2 regions of the Brevibacillus sp. SAFN-007a genome follow, and region 2 is predicted to be linked to the other one. Evidence: riboswitches for the same ligand, from Rfam matches in the RefSeq annotation. Region 2 holds a riboswitch; the other holds the start of a gene.
The links. Region 2 has a riboswitch for glycine ahead of gcvT (glycine cleavage system aminomethyltransferase GcvT). Riboswitches for the same ligand answer to the same signal wherever they lie in the genome.

Region 1 (11,840 bases), on a different contig from region 2:
ACGCCCGCGAGCTGACGATTACGGATACGGGGATCGGGATGACGGCCGAAGAGCTGGAAACCAATCTGGGAGTCATCGCCAAAAGCGGCTCGCTCGCCTTCAAAAAAGAAATCGAAGCCAAGGATGGCTACAACATTATCGGGCAATTCGGGGTGGGCTTCTACTCCGCCTTTATGGTCGCCGATGTCGTGACCGTCATCAGCAAGGCGCTGGGGGCAGAGACAGGTTACAAATGGCAGTCCAGCGGCGCGGATGGCTATACGATTGAACCGTACGAAAAAGAGACAGTCGGTACGACGATCATTCTCAAAATCAAGGAGAATACCGAAGAAGAGCGCTACGACGAGTTTTTGGAAGAGTATCGGATACGCGCGATCATCAAAAAGTATTCGGACTTCATCCGCTACCCGATCAAGATGGACGTGACCACCCACAAGCCAAAAGAGGGCAGCGACAACGAATTTGAAGAAACGCGGGAAGAACAGATCATCAACAGCATGGTGCCGATCTGGCGCAAGAACAAAAGCGAGCTGACGGACGAGGATTACGAGCAGTTTTACGCTAGCAAGCATTACGGCTTTGACAAGCCGCTGGCGCATATCCACGTCAGCGCGGACGGAGCCGTCGTGTATCAGGCGATTTTGTACATTCCGGAAAGCATTCCGTTTGACTACTATACGCGCGAGTATGAAAAAGGTCTGGAGCTGTATGCCAATGGCGTACTCATCATGAACAAATGCGCTGACCTGCTGCCGGACTATTTCAGCTTCGTCAAGGGGATGGTCGATTCCGAGAGCCTGTCCCTCAACATTTCCCGAGAAATGCTACAGCATGACCGCCAACTGAAGCTGATCGCGAAAAACATCGCCAGCAAAATCAAAAGTCAGCTGCAAAGCATGCAAAAAAACGAGCGGGAGAAGTACGAGAAGTTTTATCAGGCGTTTGGCAGACAGCTCAAATACGGCGTGTACAGCGATTTCGGCACGCATAAGGACACGCTGCAAGACCTCCTGATGTTCTACTCCTCCAAGGAGAAAAAGCTGGTGACGCTGGCTGAGTACGTGGAGAGAATGCCGGAGGATCAAAAATACATTTACTACGCAACCGGAGAATCGAACGAGCGCATCGAGAAGCTGCCGCAGACCGAGCTGGTGGCCGACAAAGGCTATGAAATCCTGTACTTCACGGAAGACATCGACGAGTTTGCGATCAAAATGATGCGCACCTACAAAGAGAAGGAGTTCCGCTCCGTATCCAGCGCCGATTTGGGCATCGAAGCGGACGACCAGGACAAGGCGGCAGACAGAGAGAAGGAGGACAACCAAGAGCTGTTCGCGTACATGAAGAGCCTGCTCGAAGGAAAAGTGACCAACGTAAAAGCGTCCAAGCGTCTGAAGTCCCATCCGGTTTGCCTGTCCACCGAGGGCGATGTCACCATCGAGATGGAAAAAGTCTTGAACGCCATGCCGAACAGCCAGGGCGTGAAGGCGCAAAAAGTGCTGGAAATCAACGTGAACCACGACGTGTTCCAGTCGCTCAAGGCCGCTTTTGCCGAGGACAAGGAAAAAGTGAATTTGTACACCACCCTGCTCTACAATCAGGCTTTGCTGATCGAAGGCTTGCCGGTTGAAGACCCGGTCGAGTTTACAAACAACATTTGCAAAATCATGGTGTAACCCGCGCCAAGCGCAGCGGACAAGGAGCGGGAAACACGCACGAAGAGGGATGCATAGACGGCATCCCTTTTTTGCGTGCGACGGGCAGTTGCCTCTTTGCGAGGAAAGCGCCTGAGCTAGCCGCGCACAGCAGTCTTGCTATTCGCCAGCCCAGCCGATAAGATGGAAAAAATACAAGCTCTGGAGGAGAGAACGAAATGTGGGAAGAGAAGTGGCAAAAGGACCGTATTGTCGATGCGGATGAACTGAGAAGGCTGGTGGGAGTTCCGCACGAGACCGTTGCGAACAAGAGCATTGCGCAGGTGGAAGAGCACGTCATCCGTTACTTGTCCATGTCGCCGCTGTTTTTTCTGGCGACAACAGATGCCGACGGGCGTTGCGATGTTTCCCCGCGCGGCGATGAACCTGGCTTTGTCAAGGTGCTGGACGAGCGACACCTGATTTTTCCGGAAAGAATGGGAAACAGACGGGTGGACTCCTTGTTGAATATCGTGGCAAACCCGCGGGTCGGGATGATTTTTCTCATTCCCGGTCTGGAAGAAGTGCTGCGCATCAACGGAAAAGCGGTGATTACGAAAAACGCCGAACTGCTGGCGGCGCAGAACTGGAAAGGAAAAACGCTCGGTCTCGGTGTCGTCGTCGAGGTGGAGGAATGCTTCATTCACTGTCCGCGCGCGTTCAAGCAGGCAGGCTTGTGGCAGACGGAGTCGTGGCCGGAAAAAGCCGCTATGCCGTCGGTCATGGACATGTTTCGCGCCCATTTGCGAATCAACGGGGTTGCGTTGAAGGAAAACGGGTAGCTCCCGAGGACGCAACAAAAAAGCCTCCCGCGAATGCCTGGTGCAATCGCGGGAGGCTTGGTCTTGTCAGGCAAACACAGCGGAAACCGGATGGGTTCGCGGTGTGGCTCTGGTTAGTTTTCCACTGCCTTGACTTGTTCGATTTTTGCTTTGCGCAGCTTGTAAATCACGACCAGCAGGATAAACCAGACCGGAGTGACGAACAAGGCAACGCGCGTATCCTCGGCAAGGCCGAGCACGACGAGAATGAACGCCAGGAAAGCGAGAATCAGGTAATTGGCGAACGGATAGAGCGGCATCTTGAACTTGTTGGCTTGTGCCAGCTCCGGTCTTGTCTTGCGGTACTTCATGTGGCAAATCACGATAATGCCCCAGATGTACAGGAAGCTGAGTGTCGAGATGCTCGTAATCAGGGTGAAGACGCCTTCTGGCATGACGTAGTTCAACACAACCGCAATCAGAACGACGACAGTAGAGAAGAACAGGGCATTGGCAGGCACCTGACGGGCTGTCAATTTGGTCATGGACGCAGGTGCGTTGTTTTCTTTACCGAGCGAGTAGAGCATCCGGCTTGTACTGAAGATCGCGCTGTTGCACGCTGAAGCGGCGGAGGTCAGCACGACGAAGTTGACGATTCCTGCTGCGGCAGCGATTCCGATTGCCGCAAACACTTGAACGAACGGACTCTCGCTCGGGATGATGGCGTTCCATGGATAGATGCTCATGATAACGCTGAGAGCGCCGACGTAGAAGATCAGGATACGAAGCGGAATATTGTTGATCGCTTTTGGAATCACGCGCTCAGGGTCTTTTGTCTCTCCGGCCGTCAGTCCGACAAGCTCGATACCCGCAAAGGCGAACACGACCATCTGGAAGGAGAGCAAGAAGCCGGTGATGCCGTTCGGGAACATGCCGCCATGGCTCCACAGATTGGAGAAGCTGGATGCGCCGGAGTTTGTGGAGAAGCCCTTGATAATCATGAAGATTCCCACGACGATCAAAGCGAGAATCGCGATAACTTTAACGAGCGCAAACCAGAACTCCATTTCGCCGAAAAGCTTGACCGTTGCCAGGTTCATGATGAGCAGAACCACGAGCGCAATCAATCCCGGCATCCATTGCGGAACCTCAGGGAACCAGTATTGCGTGTACATGCCGACAGCCGTCAAGTCGGCCATGGCAATCGAGATCCAGCAGAACCAGTACGTCCAGCCTGTGACGAACGCTGCCATGTTTCCGAGATAGTCTTTTACGAAGTCAACAAAGGAATGATAATTCAGGTTACTGAGAAGAAGTTCGCCGAGCGAGCGCATGATCAGAAAGCAAACCATGCCGGTAATCAAGTAAGCGAACAGGATGGACGGACCAGCCAGGTGAATGGATTTTCCCGCACCGAGGAATAAACCTGTCCCGATGGCTCCGCCGATTGCGATGAGTTGAACATGCCTGTTTTTCAAGCCTCGCGCCAAATTTTGCTGTTGCATGTGATCCCCCTCATTTCTCATGCGTGTCATTCATTTACGATTGTGGGTAAAATAACAGCCGCCAATCTTCCGAAAAGTTTATCAAACTTTGTAAATTCATCTTACCATAGGGATACAAAATAAAGACAAGGTGAAGTTGCTTCCATCCAAAAAAACGCTTACATTTTTCAGTGAAGTAGACATTTTGCAGGTTTGTCGGTAGGTTCCCCTCCCTTTTTTTCGGAGCAAATATGAACGGTTATTCAATTGCGAACGCACAGCGAACCTGGCGTCATTCCTACTTTCTCACAACAAAAAAAGGAGCGGGAAAAATAGGCGGGTCCTACTTTTCGCTGTCCTTTTGCCGGCAAGGCTACCTCCTGATGGTGGCTGGGGCTTTCCCCGGAGATGAACATGCATCCATCCGCGCGTGAGGTATTCGCGTGCGTTTTTTTTGATAGTAAATGATTCAAAAAAGCTTGTCAAATGAAAATTTGCAATGAACAGACTGTTTTAATCATAAAACATTTTTGACTGATGGAAGTCCAGATTCTGCCACGATGCGGTGAGGAATTGCGTCCAAAAGGGAAAGGGGCGAAAGGTGGCAGGTCGCAGCCGATGGCTGGTGGAGCGGAGAGCGAATTCACAAGCGAATGGAACAAAAGCGGAGCGATGTGAATAAAAAGTAGCACAGCTCGATAGAGGAGGGCTGTGCTTCTTCGCCGTTGTTGCGGCGCTGATGGGCACGTTTACGGTCGAGAAACCGGCAGCGTGAACCCCCGTCTGACGCGGCGGAAAACGGAAAATGAGGATTGACAGGCGAATGAATATCCGATAAATTTTGCATTAGGGAAACATTTTTATACACAAGCATATTATTTTGCTGTGGAGAATATTATTGGTTAACAACTACAATTTTGTGTATAAGCATAGATGAGCCAGCCCTATCGGATGGTGCTGGGAAATCTATGGTCAACGACAGGCAAGAACGAACACCCATGATTAGATACTTTGGAGGGAATCTCATGAATCGTGCAGTGTCAGTCAGAGAGCTTCACGTCTCCTATTTTGGAGTCGAAGTGGTGCGCAATGTCACATTTGCCATCGAACAGGGAAGCATGGTGGGCGTGATAGGTCCAAACGGAGCGGGGAAGTCGACCATGATCAAGGCCATGCTCGGATTGATCGGCAAGGACAAAGGAGACGTCCTGTTTTCCGGCAAGGAAGTGAATGAAGTCCGCAAGCAAGTCGCCTACGTGCCGCAACGGAGCCAGATCGACTGGACGTTTCCGATCACGGTGATGGATACCGTTCTCATCGGAACGTACCCGAGCATCGGCTGGTTCCGCTTTCCGAAAAAGAAGGAAAAGGCGTGGGCGATGGAATGCCTGCGCAAAGTCGGTCTGGAGGACTTTGCGAAGCGGCAGATCGGCGAGTTGTCCGGCGGCCAGCAGCAGCGCGTCTTTTTGGCCAGGGCACTGGCGCAAAAGCCGGAACTGCTCCTTCTGGACGAGCCGTTTGTCGGGATCGACGTCGCCAGCGAGGAGACGATTGTGCGGATTTTGAAGGAGTTGAAGCGTGAGGGCAAAACGATCGTGGTCGTCCACCATGACCTGAGCAAGGCGAATGCGTACTTCGACCAGCTGCTGCTTTTAAACAAGGAGCTGATCAAGTTCGGAACCGTCGAGGAAGTGCTGAATCGAGAGGTCATGGAGAAAGCATACGCGCATCAACTTCAATTTCTCGAGAAGGTCGAGGTAACGGCGTGATGGATTTTTTACAAGCAATCGCACACTATGGATTTTTGCAAAAGGCTTTGTTTACATCGGTGGTAGTCGGCATGATCTGCGGGGTCATCGGCAGCTTTATTATCTTGCGGGGCATGTCGCTGATGGGGGACGCGATCTCCCACGCGGTTTTGCCGGGAGTAGCCCTGTCGTACGCCTTCGGAGTGAATTTTTTCCTGGGGGCGGTCGCCACTGGCGTCTTGACGGCCATCGGAATCGGCTACGTCAGCCAGAACAGCCGGATCAAGAACGACACGGCTATCGGAATTTTGTTTACCTCGGCTTTTGCCCTGGGGATCATCATGATTACGATGCTGAAAAGCAGCACGGACCTGTATCACATCCTGTTCGGGAACGTGCTGGCGGTCCGGCCGTCCGACATGTGGGTAACCGTCGGCATTGGCGTGATTGTGATCGTGACCGTCTTCGCGTTTTTCAAGGAGCTGCTGCTGACGTCGTTTGACCCGACGATTGCGGCCGCCTACGGGTTGCGCAACAATCTCATCCACTACCTGCTGATGACTTTGCTGACGATGGTGACCGTGGCGTCGTTGCAGACGGTGGGCATCGTACTGGTAGTCGCCATGCTGATTACCCCGGCTGCGACCGCGTATTTGTTGACGGACCGTCTGTCGGTGATGATTTTCCTGGCCGCCGGCTTCGGGGTCATCTCGTCTATCATCGGTTTGTACTTCAGCTTTACCTACAATCTGGCTTCGGGGGCAACGATCGTCATGGTGGCAACCGCGCTGTTTCTCATGGCGTTTCTGTTCTCCCCCAAGCACGGGGTTGTCTGGAAAACGATTCGAGCCCGGCAAAAAAAAGTCGAGCTTTCCAGGTAAAGGAGAATTCGCATGAAAAAATGGAGTTTGTTTCTCGTCTTTGTCCTGGCAACGGTCCTGCTTGCTGCATGCGGCGCTCCGCAAGACAACTCGGCCGAGCCGGGCAAATCCGGCAGCGACAAGCTGCGAGTGGTCACGACGTACTCGATTTTGTACGACATTGTCAAAAACGTGGGCGGCGATCGCGTCGAAATTCACAGCCTGGCTCCCGTCGGCTCCAACCCGCACGAATACGATCCGTTGCCGGTTGACGTGCAGAAAACAACCGATGCCGATGCCGTGTTCTACAACGGCCTGAATCTGGAGGCAGGAAACGCGTGGTTTGAAAAGCTGATGCACACAGCAGGCAAGTCCGGTCCGGATGCGCCCGTGTTCCGCCTGAGCGAAGGCGTAGCCGCTAAGCATTTGACCACCAAAGGCAAGGAAAGCGAAGAAGACCCGCACGCCTGGCTGGACATTCGCAACGGCATCAAGTACGCGGAAAACGCACGCGACGCCCTCATCAAAATCGACCCGGCACACAAGGAGACGTACGAGCAGAACGCAAAGGCGTACATCGAAAAGCTGCGCGCCCTGCATGAAGAAGCCGTCAAGCAGTACAGCCAGATCCCGCGCGAACAGCGCTTCCTGGTTACGAGCGAAGGCGCGTTTAAATACTTCAGCGAGGCGTACGATTTCGACGCCGCCTACATTTGGGAAATCAACTCGGAAAACCAGGGAACGCCTGAGCAGGTCAGCCAGGTAGTCGACCTGATCCGCGCGAAAAAAATTCCGGCGCTGTTCGTCGAAACGAGCATCGACCCGCGCAGCATGGAAATGGTCTCGCGCGAAACCGGCGTGCCGATCGTCGGCAAAGTGTTCACCGACTCGCTCGGCAAGCCAGGCGAGGACGGCGATACGTACATCAAGATGATGGAGTGGAACATCAAGACGATTTACGAAGGGTTGACAAAAAAATAGACAGCAAAGCATGCACAGTTCTCCTGGTGGGGAACTGTGTTTTTGTTGGCAAACGATTCGACGAGAAGAGCAAAGGATTGTCTCGTAAAAAAACACAAGATTGAGTATAATAGTTGAGTGTGAAATGGGACTGCGGAGTCTTGCAAGCAATCAATCTGTGACGTTGAAAGAGAGTGGGAATGTATGGGTCGCAAGTGGAACAATATCAAAGAGAAAAAAGCTTCGAAGGATGCGAGCACCAGTCGTATATATGCCAAGTTCGGGAAGGAAATTTATGTGGCCGCCAAGCAAGGCGAGCCGGACCCCGAGTCCAACCGGGCTTTGAAGGTCGTTCTGGAGCGAGCCAAAACCTACAACGTACCGAAAGCCATTATTGACCGCGCGATCGAAAAAGCGAAGGGCGGATTCGAAGAAAACTACAGCGAGCTGCGCTACGAAGGCTTCGGACCGAACGGCTCCATGGTCATCGTCGACGCCTTGACGAACAACGTCAACCGCACGGCGTCTGAAGTGCGCGCCGCCTTCAACAAAAACGGCGGAAACATGGGCGTGACAGGCTCTGTCGCTTACATGTTCGATCCGACGGCGGTGTTTGGCCTCGAAGGCAAAACGGCCGAGGAGGTCCTCGAAATCCTGATGGAAGCCGAGGTAGACGTTCGCGACATTCTGGAAGAAGACGGAGCGGTGATTGTCTACGCCGAGCCGGAGCAGTATCATGCCGTGCAGGAAGCGCTCAAGAAAGCAGGCATCACCGAGTTCACCGTAGCCGAGCTGACCATGCTCGCGCAAAACGAAGTGACGCTGTCCGAAGAGGCGCAAGCCCAGTTTGAAAAAATGATCGACGCCCTCGAAGACCTTGACGATGTGCAACAGGTGTACCACAACGTCGACCTGGGGGAATAGGGTCAAGAAGAGAAAGACCTTTGCCGCGTGGGTGGCAAAGGTCTTTTTGCTTGCGGCGGCACCTGCAAACGAACAGGGAACGGCTGCTGCGACGCGGAGGAAAGGGCGAGCCTACATGCGGCCTAAAAATAAAACCGCCTCCGAAAAGGAGACGGCATATATCGAGCTCGCTAGTTTTGAGGTGGTACCGATCATCACGTGCGACGCATCTACCTCCTGAAGGGAGTTAAAAGCTGTTAGCCGTGTTGCGGTTTTCCTTTACTCACTAGGTGATCGTGTACATCATCCATGGCACATCGCCTCCGAAGGGACTACAGCCTGTTTGAACACACACCACCGAGCTCGATGAAAATAGTATGATCCGATTTCCGGCTTTTATACGCGCGAATCGCGAATGGCAAAACGCGCTGCGATGGCAACCGTTATTTCAACAGTCGCGCGGAAAGGGCGTTCAGCATCGACTGGTTGCTGTAGGCGGTGCCTCCGGCCAATCCGGGATTGACGGCATTTTCGTAGACCTGCCGGTTTTTGACTACACGCAGGTTGTTCCATTCGTTTTGCTGTTTCACCTGTTCAAAAGCGCGGGCGGCATCAGGATCGCTGCTTTTATCGACCATCACGAACAGATGATCCGGGTCTGCCTGGGCCAGCTCTTTCAGGGAGAGCGCCACGGGCTCTTTTGCTTGCTCCACGACGCTTGGCATTGCCAGTCCCAGATCGGTGTACAGCAAATAGTTGTACCGCTCGTTTTTCGGATAAACGAGAAAAGCGCCTTCGTGGAACCAGGCAGTCAGCACGATTTGGTCCTTGATCGGAGCCAACTTGTCACGAGTCTTTTCCGTATTCGTCCGGACCTTGCTTACAATCGCCTCGACGTTGGCGTCTTTGCCGCGCACTTCTGCAAGCAGCCGCAGGTTGTCTTCCCAATGCGCTCCGTTCGAGGAGACAGGGATCACCGCTGCCGCGCTTTGCAGCTTGCTACGCTTTTCTTCGGACGTCTTGTCGGAGGTCAGGATCGTGTCCGGCCCCAGGGCGGCAAGATCGCCGACGTGGTCTGCGATGTTCGCCGGGAGCTTTAGCGTATTTTGCGTAATTGCGGCGTATTCTTGTGGAAACGCCCCTGATTTTTCCACCGTGGCGGCAAACGGCGGGATGCCGGTCAAAAGCGCATCTTCAAAGCTGCTGCGAGACTCGACAAAGGCGATTTGCTTCGTGCGCGCCGGGATTTCATAGGTGTTGCCCAAATACTGGATAGAGCGTGTCGGCTTGGCGGCACGATCGCCTGCGGCTTGTCCTCCCGGCCCGCTCGCACCGCATGCTGTCAGCACCAGAAAAACAGCTGTTATAGGGATGGCCAGTAGCTTTTTATACATCGCTTCGTCACTCCGATCGTACCATGGTCTGTTTTTTGCAAGAGAGGTGATCCCAGTAAATTATAGGCTACCCGAATCGGGGTGGACTGCCTCATTCCTGAACTTTTTCAGACATTCTCCGGAATCCTTGGTTTTTTCAAAATTGACACCGCCAGAACGATTATGCTTTACTGAAATCAATGATCGCCCAACAAGCAAATAGCGGCGGATGATGATTGTAGGAGAGACTAAACGAACCGTTTAGCACCGAAGGAGCAAGTCCCATAAACCCTTTGGGATCAATCTCTCAGGTACCAGATACTACAATGCGGACGCACCTCTGGAGAGCGCTGACTAAGCCACCCAAGGGGAATACTCCCGGATTGCTGCGCGGAGCCAAACTCTCAGGTAAAAGGACAGAGGAAAGGTAGAGTATCGTCACTCTATCTTTCCCCTGTCCTTTTTCTATAAAAGAAAAGGCCAGCTTCCCGTCTCACGCATTTTGCTCGGATTGGGCAGTCTATGGAAAAGAAACCGCATCGCGAACAGGAGGAATCTCTTATGAACCACGAGCCTCACAAAAACGAGAACCGCGCCGTCTTGCTCATATCGTGCCCGGAGCGGCTGGGCATCATCTCGGCCGTCTCCAACCTGTTGTTTGGCTACAAAGCCAACATCGTGCAGTTCGACCAGCACACGACAGACCCGCGCGACGGCATGTTTTTCATGCGGATTTTGTTCGATCTGGAAGCGCTGCCCGAATCATTCGGAAAGCTGGAGCAGGATCTGGCGAAAATGGCCGAGGAGTACCCGATGGACTGGCGGCTCAGCAAAGAAAGCCAGCGAAAGCGCATGGCGATTTTCGTTTCCAAAATGGATCATTGCCTCGTCGAGCTGCTGTGGCGCGTCAAGTCGAAGGAAATTCTCGTGGATATTCCCATGGTCATCAGCAATCATCCAGACGCCAAAGAGACGGTGGAGGCGTACGGCATTCCTTTTTACCATATTCCGCTGACCACCCAGAGCAAGGAAGAGGCGGAGCGCAAAGCACTTGAGCTGTTGCAGGGCAACGTCGACTTCATCGTCCTGGCCAGGTACATGCAAATTTTGTCCCCGCGCTTCGTCGCGCAGTACCCGAATCGGATTATCAACATTCACCACTCCTTCCTGCCGGCGTTCATCGGGGCCAACCCGTACAAACGCGCCTTCCTGCGCGGGGTGAAGCTCATCGGGGCGACTGCCCACTACGTGACCAACGATCTGGACGAAGGGCCGATCATCGAGCAGGACGTCATTCGCGTCAACCACCGCTATACGGAGGAGGACTTGAAGGTGGCCGGACGCCACGTCGAGCGAAACGTCCTGGCGCAGGCGATCTCCTGGCATGTCGAGGATAAAGTGATCGTGTACGGGAACAAGACGATTGTGTTTGCGTAGCAATCTGGCGTGCGAACGAGAACCCGGAGCAGTTCCTCTGTCATGAAAAAATCCACCCCGCATCAGGTGGATTTTTTTGCTGTAAGGCTCATCTGGAAACCTCTTGACAACCATCTTCAAATATCAAGAAAAATGCTAAAATTTAACTGATGATGAAATGAGGGGAGGTATACATGTGATTCCGATTGTTTTCTATCTGATCCTGCTAGCAATCTTTATTTACTTACTTACGAAAAGGTCAGACTTCATTAGGAAGGATCGAAGGCTATTTATCGCATTGGCTGTAATGGTGTGCTTTGGGCTTATGATGAGCGTAGTGAATTTTTGCCGCAACTGCCCCCGTGACATTTTTTATGCCAGCAGGTATGGTGGAACATAGAAGTTTTCACGTACAGCTAAACAGGCGAGGGATGAGGTGAACAGATGCAGTTCTATTCCAAATACATAAAGAAATACGGTGTGGTCGCGAGCATCTCCATGGTGTTTCTGCTGGTGGAGGCGCTGTGCGATCTGTTGCAGCCGACAATCCTGTCGCGGATTATCGACATCGGGGTGGCAGAGCGCGACATGGATTACGTGCTGAAAACCGGGGGACTGATGCTCTTGATTACGGCGCTGGG
Region 2 (11,840 bases):
GCCGGAGTTGTTGCGCGCAAGGAAGCGGACGTAGGTGTCGGGATTGAAAAGGCAGCGCAGCTGGTCGGGGTAGAGTTCGTGCCGATGGTGAAGGAGAGATACGATCTCGTCCTACTCAAAACGAAGGAAAACGAGGCGTTCATTGCTGCCGTCCTGGACATCCTGCGTTCCTCGCTGTTTCAAAAGGAGCTTCTGGCAGTCGGCGGCTATGATCTGGAGCAGACAGGAAAAATCATGTACGAGACCTGGTAGGGAATTTGCCGCTTGCCCATGCTGCGGACAGGGGGGGCGGCTTTTTCATTTTTGTGGCAAAATCTCCTGAATTTCTACTCACCCTCTTTTTTATTTGCTACAATGAAACAAATAATGAACGCTTGCAGCCGAGCGATTTTTTTCTGGGGGCTGTCATGAAGACTTTGCAGAAAACGAGTTTACTGGTCTGTCTCACCATTCTGGTCATGTTTGGCTCCATCGGCATCATTGCCTACTGGCCAGAGATTGCCAAACGCTGGGAGGCAAGCCAAACGACAATGACGGAACTAACCGGAGCCGATCCGTTTTCATACGATCCGCCGCTGCCTTCCTACGTGAAGGATTTGCACCCCGTCTACAAGATTCAAGCCGAATTACATACGTCTGAGGCCAAAATTACGGGGAAAATGACGGTCGAATTCGACAATCCGCAGACGGCGGATTTGCGTCTGTACGTCTACGATTACTTGTGGAACAAAATGACGGTCAAGTCGATCCGCTACAAAGACAAGCCGCTTGCCTTTGAACGCGGCCTGTCCACGGTCAAGCTGGCCAATCCGCTGGGAGCGGAAATGCGCGGGACGCTCGCGATCGAGTTTGAAAATCCGGTGCCGAGAAGAGGGACGCGCTTTGGCGTCAAGGACGACATCTGGACGCTGACGACGTGGTACCCGATGCTGGGCGCGCAAAACCAGCAAGGAAAATGGTACGATCCGCCGCAGCGTGTCGATTTCGGCGATCCGTTTGTCTACCATTACGCCGACTACGACGTCACCTTTGTCTCTCCGAAAGGCTACAACTGGGTCAGTTCGTGGGGACGAGGCAGCGCAAAGGCGATGGAGGGCAGCAAGCAGCAAATCCACTATCAGGGCAAAAAGCTGCTCAATTTCGCTCTGGTCGGCAGCCCGCTGTACCATGTGGAAACGATCCGGATGGGGCCGAACCTGTCCGTCGATATCGCCTCGGTGGACAAAGGCAACATCCAGCGGATCAAAACGATTGCCGAGTCGGTGTTTCCGACGTACAGCGACTGGTACGGGCCGCTTCCGTATCCGCACGTCGCCATTGCCGAGACGAGCACAGGCACGACGTATGCGATGGAGTACGCCAATCTCGCCATTTTCAAGCGCGACATGTACCAGCGCAATCTGATCGACCACTGGCTGCCGCATGAAATCGCCCATTTGTGGTGGTACAACAGCGTCGCGACGCTGGAAGCGTCTCACGGCTGGCTGGACGAAGGGCTTGTAGAGTTGAGCGTGTACCATTACTTGCAAAACCGGTACGGGGCGCAGTCGGCCTCCACGCTGCTCGATGAGTACAACCGCGACGCCCGCCGCTTGCAGGAGCGCTACCCGAACGGCAGCCTGGACAAGCCGTTGCAGAAGTTTGCGACCGAAGAAGAATTCCACTGGACGTGGTATTCCAAAGGAGCCTTGTTGTTCGATCATTTGCGCAAGCAGATCGGGGATGAGGCGTACAAGCGTTTTCTCCACCGCGTGCAGCAAAACTACCACGGCAGCGTGATCGGAGCCGAGCATCTGGATCAGGCGCTGGGGCAAACGCTGCAAGGCGAAGCGAAATACTTCGTGTACGCGACGAAAAAGCCGAATCGCGAAGGCTTGGGCACTGTGCAACTGGAGCCGTATATCACGACGATCATCAACAACAGGAGCTTTTATCCGTCCATTCCGGCGAGAGCAACCGGCGGCACGGTGTATGTGCCGCTGCGCGAGCTGGGGGAAAAAATGGGGCTTGCCATCGACTGGGATCAGGAAAAGCAGATGATTCGCGTCAAAGGCCATGGCCGAGAAGTTTTCGTCAAGGAGCGGGAGCGCTTCGCCATTCGCGATGGGCAAAAACTCGACCTCGGACATCCGCTGACGGAAATCAAGGAGCGAACCATGGTGCCGCTGTCGTTTTTCGCTGACGTATTCGAATGGGAAACGGACTACAATCCAGCTGAAAAAACAGTAAAAATGTATACGCGAAAAGCGAGTGGAAAGGGGGCGGAAACAAAATGAATAACCTGATTCTCGTCGGATTTATGGGAACCGGGAAGACAACCGTCGGGAGCGCGCTGGCTGCCTCCCTGGGCATGCCGCACCGTGACCTGGATGCCGCGATTATCGAGCAGGAAGGCTGCTCGATCCCGGAGCTGTTCACCCGGCACGGAGAGACGTATTTTCGCGACGTGGAGTCGAGACTGCTGGCACAGCTTCTGGACAACGGCCCGCAGGTGCTGACGACAGGCGGTGGGGCCGTCCTGCGCAAGCAAAATGTCGCGGTCATGCTGGCAAAAGGAACGGTGATCGCGCTCAACGCCAGCGAGGAAGAAATAATCAGGCGGCTGGAAAACGATACCTCGCGCCCGCTGCTTGCCGGCGGGGTGGCAGAACGTGTAAAAACGCTCATGGCGGAACGTGCTGGTGCGTATGATTTTGCCCCGATTCAGGTGGATACGACCGGAAAAAGCCTGGAGGCGCTCGTGGACGAAATTACGGCCCAGGTGGTTGAAAGCGCGGAAGGCGGGAAACAATAAAAGGGACAGCGCTATTGCCGGATAAGACGGCGTGTATCTGCGAGTATGAAGGAGGTCACGTGCGATGTCCTTTCAAGATTATTTGAAGTACCTGACGAAATTGTTTGTCCAGTACATGGATACGCCAAAAGATGAACGGCGTCAGCGCAAGGCTCCGCGTGAGCCTTGGTCGGCACGCTGGTTCGGGGCGATCCCTATGTCGATCCGGCTGTTGTGGCGCAAATAATCCTACCATGGTAAGCGGACGGAGGGTGCGGTGCGTATGGCGAGAGTAGCGGTAGAAAAGTCCCTGTCCCAGATTCGCAAAATGCTGGGCGATAACGGCTATGAGGTTGTCGATTTGGGAAACTGGCAACAGGTGGTCGATGCGATCGTGATTACGGGTCAGGATCAAAGCGTTTTGGGTGATCCGAACATGACGGTGACGGGAGCATCCATCATCAATGCGGAGGGAATGACGGCCGATGAAGTGTTTCATGCCGTACACGAACGTCTTTCCCCGATCGATCACCATTAATCTGTAGAAGCATGGCTGCGTTCTCGCACGACAAGCGTGCCAGCCAATGAAAAAACAAGCTCTCCTGCCTGCGGAAGGCGGAGAGCTTGTTTTTTTGCGAAAAAGCGACGGTTCAGCTGTGCGGCTTCGCCGCTGCGTAAAATGTTCCGACCTTGTCAGCGTAAGGGTAGGGGACAAAACGCAGACCCTCATCCCACACCCCTACGTATGCGTACTGATCGTTCCACAAATGGAGCGAGCCGACGACGAACGGAGCGAGCACCTGGGAATGATGCAAGGAAACGGTCAGCGTCACGGGAGCCTCGCTGTTTTGCTGCCACAGCTGGGGCCACGTGATCGCGCTGTCCCCGTTTAGCTGGCTGACCCAGCCGATCTGGTCAAACGGATCTTTTGGCGTCCCTTGCAGAATGCGGGTCTTCGTCAACCGCTGTCCGGTCTGTACCAGATTTTGCGTGGACAGGCTGCCAAAGACCGGCTCGTTGGCGGAAAAGGAAGCAGGATAGGCTTCGCCTGTTTTGGCGTTCACCAGTTGCGGCGAAGACTGGCGGGCGACCAGCCAGTGGGAAGCGAAGCCGTCGTAGACCGGCTCGGCGGCAATTTCCCGCGGGGCAAAAGCATCGTCGAACAGAATGTATTCCCCGACCCCGTATTCCAACAGCACGAATGTTGTCCGGGCAGGCGCATCGACTGCCTCTCCTACGACCAGGTACCCGACCTGTCTGTCTGCTTGCTTGACGCTGACCAGCCACTGGCGTTGATTGGCGCCGAGTGTCTGCACTTCTGTATCGGCTTTTTGCCACTCCTTGAATTGCGGATCGCGGTTGGCAAGTTCATTCAGCCACGTCTGGATTTGGGCGTGAAACTCTTTGTCCCAGTTCGTCTGTTCCTCGGCCTGGACAGGACAGACGAGTAACGCGAAAGACAAGAACACCCCGAGAAAGGGAAGGAAACGTCTGATCACCAACATGCACCACCTTTTGCACTGGCTAAACTTATTCCTATTGTAACCAGCGATGACAAAAAGATTTGTTGCAACTTGTCACTTCCCTCACACTTCTTCTCGCTGATCTTTTACACGATTCGCCCGGATGCGGGGAGTTGGGGCACCGTTTTTGCGGGCCGCGTTTTGGCGACGGGCGGAGTAGAGTGCAAATAAAACAGTCCGCCGTTAATAAAATGGACCTCGATGCGCGGCTCGTACTGCCACCGCAGCTCGTCCATCCGGCGCTGTTTTTCTTCCTCCGGCGTGCTTTTTTTCCATTCCTCCTGATTGATTTCCTCGCGCGGCGTGACCTGTACGCCATTGGCACGTAAAAAGTCGAGGATTCGCCCGCCGGAAGAGCGGTATTCGTCAAGCGTCTGCTCCGCTTCGACAACAGGCTCCCGGGCGGGGACTGTCTCACGCGCTGGCTGCGGGACGGGGGCTGTCTGCCCGGGAGCTTCATCTCCCTCTGCCTCTGCCGCTTCCGTCTCGCTCTGCTCGCCGGGAGGCTCTCGCCGGGCAAGCTCTTCGTAGTAGGCGGCCAGGATGTCCAGCTCCTCCGTCAGGCGTGCCCGCGCCTCAAGCGCCCACGTGTGGTCTTCCTGGGCGATGACGGCGTCGACCTCCTGTTTGGCAAGCTCCAGCGCGTCTTCCACGGACAGCTTCCGGTCGAGCGTGTAAAAGTAATCCGGAATGGCCGGGGTGAGCGGCAGCTGGAACAAAAACGAGGAAAAGTCATGCACGAGGCGGGGCTGGTGCAGATTGATCCCGAGGTAGAGCATGATGTCGCGCCGCTTGTCGCAGAGAAGCGATACTTTCAGGTTAAGTCCGAGCCAGGGAACGAGCGGAGTGGAGCGGCGCTTGCCTGTGAGCGGCAGGGAAGCGGGACTTTGCTCGTACATGCATAAAAAGCGCCCGTGTTTTTTGGCCGAGGCAAAAATTTGCTGCATGCGCACGGCGCCCAGATGCAGATACTCGGCTCGCAGCCCGTCCGGTATCCGGTCCGGGTGAAACGCAAAGGTAAGCACGAGCGGCTGATAGGCCAGGTTCATTTTGTCGACCCAGCTCCAGTAAAACGGGCGGTTGCCGATATCCTTGTCGACCTCGACCGGAAGCTTGACCGTCAAGTAATCCGGATGGGCTTCGACGATGTGCGCGGAAAAAGTCGCGAGGTAGCGCTCTACAAATTGCCGGACCTGGTTGGCTTGCATCGGGAGAACCTCCTTTCTCGTTCGTGTTTGGCTATTGCTCCGCCGCTTCCGACAGGGCCGGGGTGGCGTGCTGCTGTCTGCTCGCGCGGATGGCATGGCCCATGTTGTCGAGCTTGAGGGCCATTTCGCGAGTCGATTGGGAATCCATGATGATCTGCGTCAAATTTTCTTCCAGCGACGAGTGGAGATTGAGCCGTTCCACGATGTCATCCAGCTCGCCGATGACCATTTCAAACAGGTCGATTTTTTCGTACAGCAGCTTCAAGATGTGCTCCTCGATCGTCCCGACGGTGGACAAGTTGTAAATGTGCACGTCACGCTTCTGGCCGAGACGGTGGACGCGCCCGATCCGCTGCTCGACGCGCATCGGGTTCCAGGGCATGTCGTAGTTGATGACCTGGTTGCAGAATTGCAGGTTGATGCCTTCGCCGCCCGCTTCCGTGGCGATCAGCACCTGGGCGCGGTTTTGGAACAAATCGGTCATCCAGTCTTTTTTGCTGCGCTTGAAGCCGCCGCGAAACGGCACGGAGGTAATACCGTGGTCATGCAAATATTTTTGCAGGTAGTTTTGCGTCGCCCGATATTCGGTGAAAATAATCACCTTGTCGTTGATCTGTTGAATCAGCTCGACGGCTTTGGCTGCCTTGGAGTGTGTCTCGATCCGTTTAATCATCTCGACCAGCTCCAGAATTTGCCCGCGCAGAGGAGAGTCCTCGCTGATGCGCTGGTGCATGTTGTACAGCGTCAGAAAAGAGGCTTCCTTGCTGGAGCAAACCTCGCGCTGCAACGTAATCAAGGCAAGCGAGTTGAACAGTCCGGTCCCCGCCTGGTATTGGTCGCGCACAAAGCGGGTGACCCCCTCGTACAGCTCCATTTCCTCCTGCGTCAGCTCGATGGGAATCGACTGGACGCGGCGACTGGTGAACTGGATGCCGCCGTCGCTTCGCTTGTTGCGAATCATCACCTTTTCGATTTCTTCGCGCAATTTGTCGCTGTTTTTGGACTGGCGCTTTCCTTCGACGTAATTGGAGGAAAACGACGCGGAGTGGCCGAGGTGCCCCGGCTTCAATAAGGTAATCAGGTTGTACAGTTCGTCCATCTCGTTCTGGATGGGCGTAGCCGTGAGCAGCAAGCAATATTTTTTGCGAATTTCCTTCACGAATTGGTAGTTGCGCGTCCGTTTGTTTTTGAGCTTGTGCGCCTCGTCGATAATCAGGATGTCGTAGTCGATGTCGAGCACGTGGCGGCGATGCGGATCTCGTTTCGCCGTGTCGATGGAAGCGACGACGACGTCATGCTGTCGCCACATGTACTCCTTTTTTTGCGCCACGGCGGGAATGCCGAATTTTTGCTGCAGCTCCTTCGTCCACTGGATGACGAGAGAGGCGGGAACGAGTACGAGAATTTTTTTCGCCAGGCCCCTGACCATGTACTCCTTCATAATCAGCCCGGCTTCGATCGTCTTGCCCAGTCCGACCTCATCGGCGAGAATGGCGCGTCCGCGCATGTCGTTGAGCACCCGTTCCGCCGTCTGCAATTGGTGGGGAAACGGGGAGAGAAGCGGCAAGTATTTCAGGCATTGCAACTGATCGAACTCGCGAACGGCCATAGCCTCTTCCGCTTCCAGCGTGAGCTTGAACAACTCCCATTTGTCCCAGGGGCCGTCTTCGTGCAGTCGCTCCGTCAGCGGGGATATCCAGCTCGTGTCAAATGAAACAGGAATATTCGGCATATACGTTACTCCTTTACAAAGCTCTGCCATAACTTTCATGCGCTATATCAAAAACCTTAACATTTATGATCGTGTTCATCATTTTGTTAAGTATTTCTTGATCTGACTGTTAATTTGCATATTTTCAACAGCGGACTCTCATGGTAGGATAGAGAGGAAGTTCATTCACTAGTATGGAAATCATAGCAAAAACTTATGTATGACCATCTACCCAACGCGAATGATAGTAGCAGGGAGAGACTGCGCGAACCACTGCAGCGCCGAAGGAGCAAGCCGGGAACGGTGAATCTCTCAGGCAAAAGAACCTCTACTGGACGCAACTCTGGAGAGAGCTCGAAATCGGAGCCACCAAAGGGGAAACTTGCAGGCACGGCGTTCCCCGCCGCGCTTGATTGGCAAGGTAACTCTCAGGTACCAAGGACAGAGGAGGAGAAATGGGCACCGTTCTTTTGGTGTACCCGTTTTTTCGCCTCTGTTTTTTCATGGGGAGATCGGCCGACTAACAGTCTTTAGGAGGTGCCACACATGTCCACTCTGAAAAGAACGCCATTGTTTGATTCCTACGCAAAATACGGCGCCAAGACAATCGACTTCGGCGGTTGGGAGCTGCCGGTACAGTTTTCCAGCATTGGCCAGGAGCACGAAGCCGTCCGGACGAAAGCGGGTCTGTTTGATGTATCCCACATGGGAGAGGTCGACGTCAAAGGCGAGAATGCGCTCGCATACTTGCAGCGCGTCACCACCAACGACGTGTCCAAGCTGGCCGTCGGGCAAGCGCAGTACAGCGTGCTTTGCTACCCGGACGGCGGTACGGTCGACGATCTGCTCGTGTACAAGTTGGCGGACGACCATTACCTGCTTGTCATTAACGCAGGAAACATTGACAAAGACTATGCATGGCTAGAAGAGCACCTGATTCCGGGCGTCACGATTGAAAACATCTCGGCGCAAACGGCGCAGCTCGCCATTCAGGGACCTTTGGCCGAGTCGATTTTGCAAAAGCTGACCAAGACAGACCTGTCGAAAATCGGCTCCTTCCGTTTCGAGCGCGACGTAGAGGTCGGCGGCATTCCGGCACTGGTATCGCGCACGGGCTATACAGGCGAGGACGGCTTTGAGATTTATCTGGCAGCAGACCGTGCCGCCGAACTGTGGGACGCGTTGCTTGCGGCGGGAAAGGATGACGGACTTCTGCCGTGCGGGCTGGGCGCGCGCGACACGTTGCGCTTCGAAGCCAAGCTGCCGCTGTACGGCCAGGAATTGAGCAAGGACATCACGCCGATCGAAGCGGGCATCGGCTTCGCGGTGAAGGTGGACAAAGAAGTGCCGTTCATCGGCCAGGAAGTGCTCAAGGCGCAAAAAGAAAACGGCGCTCCTCGCAAGCTGGTCGGCATCGAGATGATAGACCGCGGCATTCCGCGCACGCACTATCCGGTCTATGTCGGAGAAGAGCTGGTGGGCGAAGTGACCACGGGCACACAGTCTCCCACCTTGAAGAAAAACGTCGGATTGGCGCTCGTGAAAAGCGAGCATGCGTCGCTCGGCACCCAGCTGGAAGTGGAAATCCGCGGAAAGCGCCTCAAAGCCGAGGTTGTCGCCACTCCCTTTTATAAACGTCCGAAAAACTAAGCAATCGCCCACTATACATCCTATTTTGAGGAGGACAACGTTCGTGAAATACCGCTACCTGCCCCAAACCGATCAGGACAAGCGCGAAATGCTGGAAACTCTCGGCATTTCCCGCATAGAAGAACTGTTTGCCGACATTCCGGAAGAAGTGCGCTTCAAAGGGGCGCTGAACATTCCGGAAGCGCTGTCCGAGCCTGATCTGGTGAAATACTTCACGCGTCTGGCCAATCAAAATGTGAACTTCAGCACGCATGTCAACTTTTTGGGTGCTGGCGTTTACCAGCATTACACGCCGAGCACAGTGAACCATATGCTGCTGCGCGGAGAATTTTTTACAGCGTACACGCCGTATCAGCCTGAGATCAGCCAGGGCGAGCTGCAAGCGATTTTTGAATTCCAGACGATGGTGTGTGAACTGACCGGAATGGAAGTGGCGAACTCCTCCATGTACGATGGGGCGACTTCGCTGGCGGAAGCGGCGATGATGGCGGCTGGCCACACCGGCAAAAAACGCGTGGTCGTCTCCCGTGCCGTTCATCCGGAATCGCGCGGCGTGCTGAAAACATACGCCTACGGGCAAAGTGTGGACCTGGTCGAAGTCGGCGTGAACAGCGACGGAGTGACTGACCTCGCAGCGCTGGAAGCGGCCGTGGACGAAAATACCGCGGCTGTGATCGTCCAATACCCGAACTTCTTCGGAAACGTGGAAGACCTGGCGGCGATCGAGCCGATTGCCCATGGCAAAGGCGCCCTGTTTATCACCTCCGCAAACCCGCTCGCACTCGGCATCCTCGAAGCGCCGGGCAAGCTGGGCGCTGACATCGTGGTCGGCGACATGCAGCCGTTCGGCATTCCGGCGTCGTTTGGCGGACCGCACTGCGGCTACTTCGCGACGACGACCAAGCTGATGCGCAAAATGCCGGGCCGGATCGTCGGACAAACGAAGGACGAAAACGGCAAGCGCGGCTTCGTGCTCACCCTGCAAGCGCGCGAGCAGCACATTCGCCGCGAAAAAGCGACGTCCAACATCTGCTCCAACCAAGCGCTGCTGGCCCTGGCTGCTGCGATCACCATGACGGCCCTCGGCAAACAGGGCGTGCAGGAAATGGCGATGATGAACCTGCAAAAAGCGCATTACGCCAAGCAAGCGCTGCAAGCAAAAGGACTGGAAGTCGTCTTTGCCGCTCCTTTCTTCAACGAATTTGTCGTCAAGCTGTCCAAACCGGTAGCGGAAGTCAACAAAAAGCTGCTGGATGCAGGCATCATCGGCGGCTACGATCTGGGACTGGACTACCCGGAATACGCGGGCCATACGCTGCTTGCGGTAACCGAACTGCGGACCAAGGAAGAAATCGACACATTGGCGGCTGAATTGGAGGCGATCACACGTGCGTAACGACCAGGAGAAAGCATTGATTTTTGAAATGAGCAAACCGGGCCGTGTGGGCTACAATCTGCCGGCATTGGACGTACCAGAGGCAGAGGTGACCAGCCTGTTGCCGAAGCACCTCATCCGCGAAACCCCTGCTGAATTGCCGGAAGTATCCGAGCTGCAGCTGGTGCGTCACTACACCGAGTTGTCCCGTCGCAACCACGGGGTAGACAACGGCTTCTACCCGCTCGGTTCTTGCACGATGAAATACAACCCGAAAATCAACGAGGACGTTGCCCGCTACCCAGGCTTCGCCCAAACCCACCCGTACCAGCCGGAAGAAACCGTGCAGGGCGCTTTGGAGCTTTTGTACAACCTGCAACAAGAGCTGGCGGAGATTACCGGAATGGACGCTGTGACCTTGCAGCCCGCTGCTGGCGCGGCTGGCGAGTGGACTGGCCTCATGATGATCCGCGCGTACCACGAGAGCCGCGGCGAAGGCCACCGCACCAAAGTCATCGTGCCCAACTCCGCGCACGGAACGAACCCGGCTTCTGCGGCGGTAGCCGGACTGGACACCGTCACGATTGCTTCTGACGAGCGCGGCCTGGTCGATATTCAGGCGCTGCGCGATGCCGTAGGCCCAGATACAGCGGCGCTCATGCTGACCAACCCGAACACGCTCGGCCTGTTCGAGGAAGACATCGTGGAAATGGCGAAAATCGTCCACGAAGCAGGCGGCCTCTTGTATTACGACGGCGCGAACGCGAATGCGATCCTCGGCATTGCCCGCCCAGGCGACATGGGCTTCGATGTGGTTCACCTCAACCTGCACAAAACGTTTACAGGCCCGCACGGCGGCGGCGGCCCGGGCGCTGGCCCTGTTGGCGTGAAAAAGATTCTCGAACCGTTTTTGCCAACGCCGATCGTGGCGAAAAAAGCAGACGGCAGCTTCTACTGGGACAGCAACCGTCCGGCTTCCATCGGCCGTGTAAAAGGCTACAACGGAAACTTCGGCATTCTCGTACGCGCGCACAGCTACATCCGCACCATGGGTCCGGAGGGCTTGCTGCAAGTGTCGCAAAATGCGGTGCTCAGCGCGAACTACATGATGCGCCGTCTGGCTACGGCTTACCATCTGCCGTATGACCGCGTCTGCAAGCATGAATTTGTTTTGTCTGGCGTCCGTCAGAAAAAGCTGGGCGTACGCACGCTCGACATCGCCAAGCGCCTGCTCGACTTCGGCTATCATCCGCCAACCATCTACTTCCCGCTGATTGTCGATGAGTGCCTGATGATTGAGCCGACCGAAACCGAAACGAAAGAAACGCTCGACGAGTTCATCGACGTCATGCTGCAAATTGCCCGCGAGTGCGAAGAAACGCCTGAGCTTGTACAGGAAGCGCCGCATACGACCGTGGTCAAACGTCTGGACGAAGCGACAGCGGCGCGCAAGCCGATTCTGCGCTATCAACCGCAAGCACAATAGCTTTTTGGGGGAAAAGCCGCCTTGCTACAGGGCGGTTTTTCTTTCAAGCATAGCCGCTCTTGCATGGGGAGAGGAATCCTCGCAGGTGACGATCCTTACAGCCGTGGCGATCAT

Region 1: linked by a shared signal. The riboswitch ahead of purU (formyltetrahydrofolate deformylase) and the one ahead of gcvT (glycine cleavage system aminomethyltransferase GcvT) in region 2 are both predicted to bind glycine.

Annotation. Positions count from the first base shown of each region.
Region 1 covers NZ_JBQCKK010000012.1:82,871-94,710, forward strand. Annotated here, with positions in the region: gene htpG (molecular chaperone HtpG) at 1-1,676, shown strand, start outside; gene ACTHO6_RS14055 (MSMEG_1061 family FMN-dependent PPOX-type flavoprotein) at 1,874-2,476, shown strand; gene ACTHO6_RS14060 (amino acid permease) at 2,590-3,960, opposite strand; gene ACTHO6_RS14065 (metal ABC transporter ATP-binding protein) at 4,965-5,708, shown strand; gene ACTHO6_RS14070 (metal ABC transporter permease) at 5,708-6,568, shown strand; gene ACTHO6_RS14075 (metal ABC transporter substrate-binding protein) at 6,581-7,528, shown strand; gene ACTHO6_RS14080 (YebC/PmpR family DNA-binding transcriptional regulator) at 7,712-8,431, shown strand; gene ACTHO6_RS14085 (ABC transporter substrate-binding protein) at 8,854-9,804, opposite strand; glycine riboswitch at 10,013-10,117, shown strand; gene purU (formyltetrahydrofolate deformylase) at 10,345-11,220, shown strand; gene ACTHO6_RS14095 (ABC transporter ATP-binding protein) at 11,644-11,840, shown strand, end outside.
Region 2 covers NZ_JBQCKK010000001.1:435,630-447,469, forward strand. Annotated here, with positions in the region: gene ACTHO6_RS02205 (substrate-binding domain-containing protein) at 1-252, shown strand, start outside; gene ACTHO6_RS02210 (stalk domain-containing protein) at 408-2,276, shown strand; gene ACTHO6_RS02215 (shikimate kinase) at 2,273-2,794, shown strand; gene ACTHO6_RS02220 (YqzE family protein) at 2,859-3,020, shown strand; gene ACTHO6_RS02225 (YkuS family protein) at 3,057-3,311, shown strand; gene ACTHO6_RS02230 (hypothetical protein) at 3,424-4,272, opposite strand; gene ACTHO6_RS02235 (YqhG family protein) at 4,383-5,504, opposite strand; gene ACTHO6_RS02240 (DEAD/DEAH box helicase) at 5,536-7,236, opposite strand; glycine riboswitch at 7,457-7,553, shown strand; glycine riboswitch at 7,554-7,670, shown strand; gene gcvT (glycine cleavage system aminomethyltransferase GcvT) at 7,762-8,865, shown strand; gene gcvPA (aminomethyl-transferring glycine dehydrogenase subunit GcvPA) at 8,909-10,261, shown strand; gene gcvPB (aminomethyl-transferring glycine dehydrogenase subunit GcvPB) at 10,254-11,726, shown strand.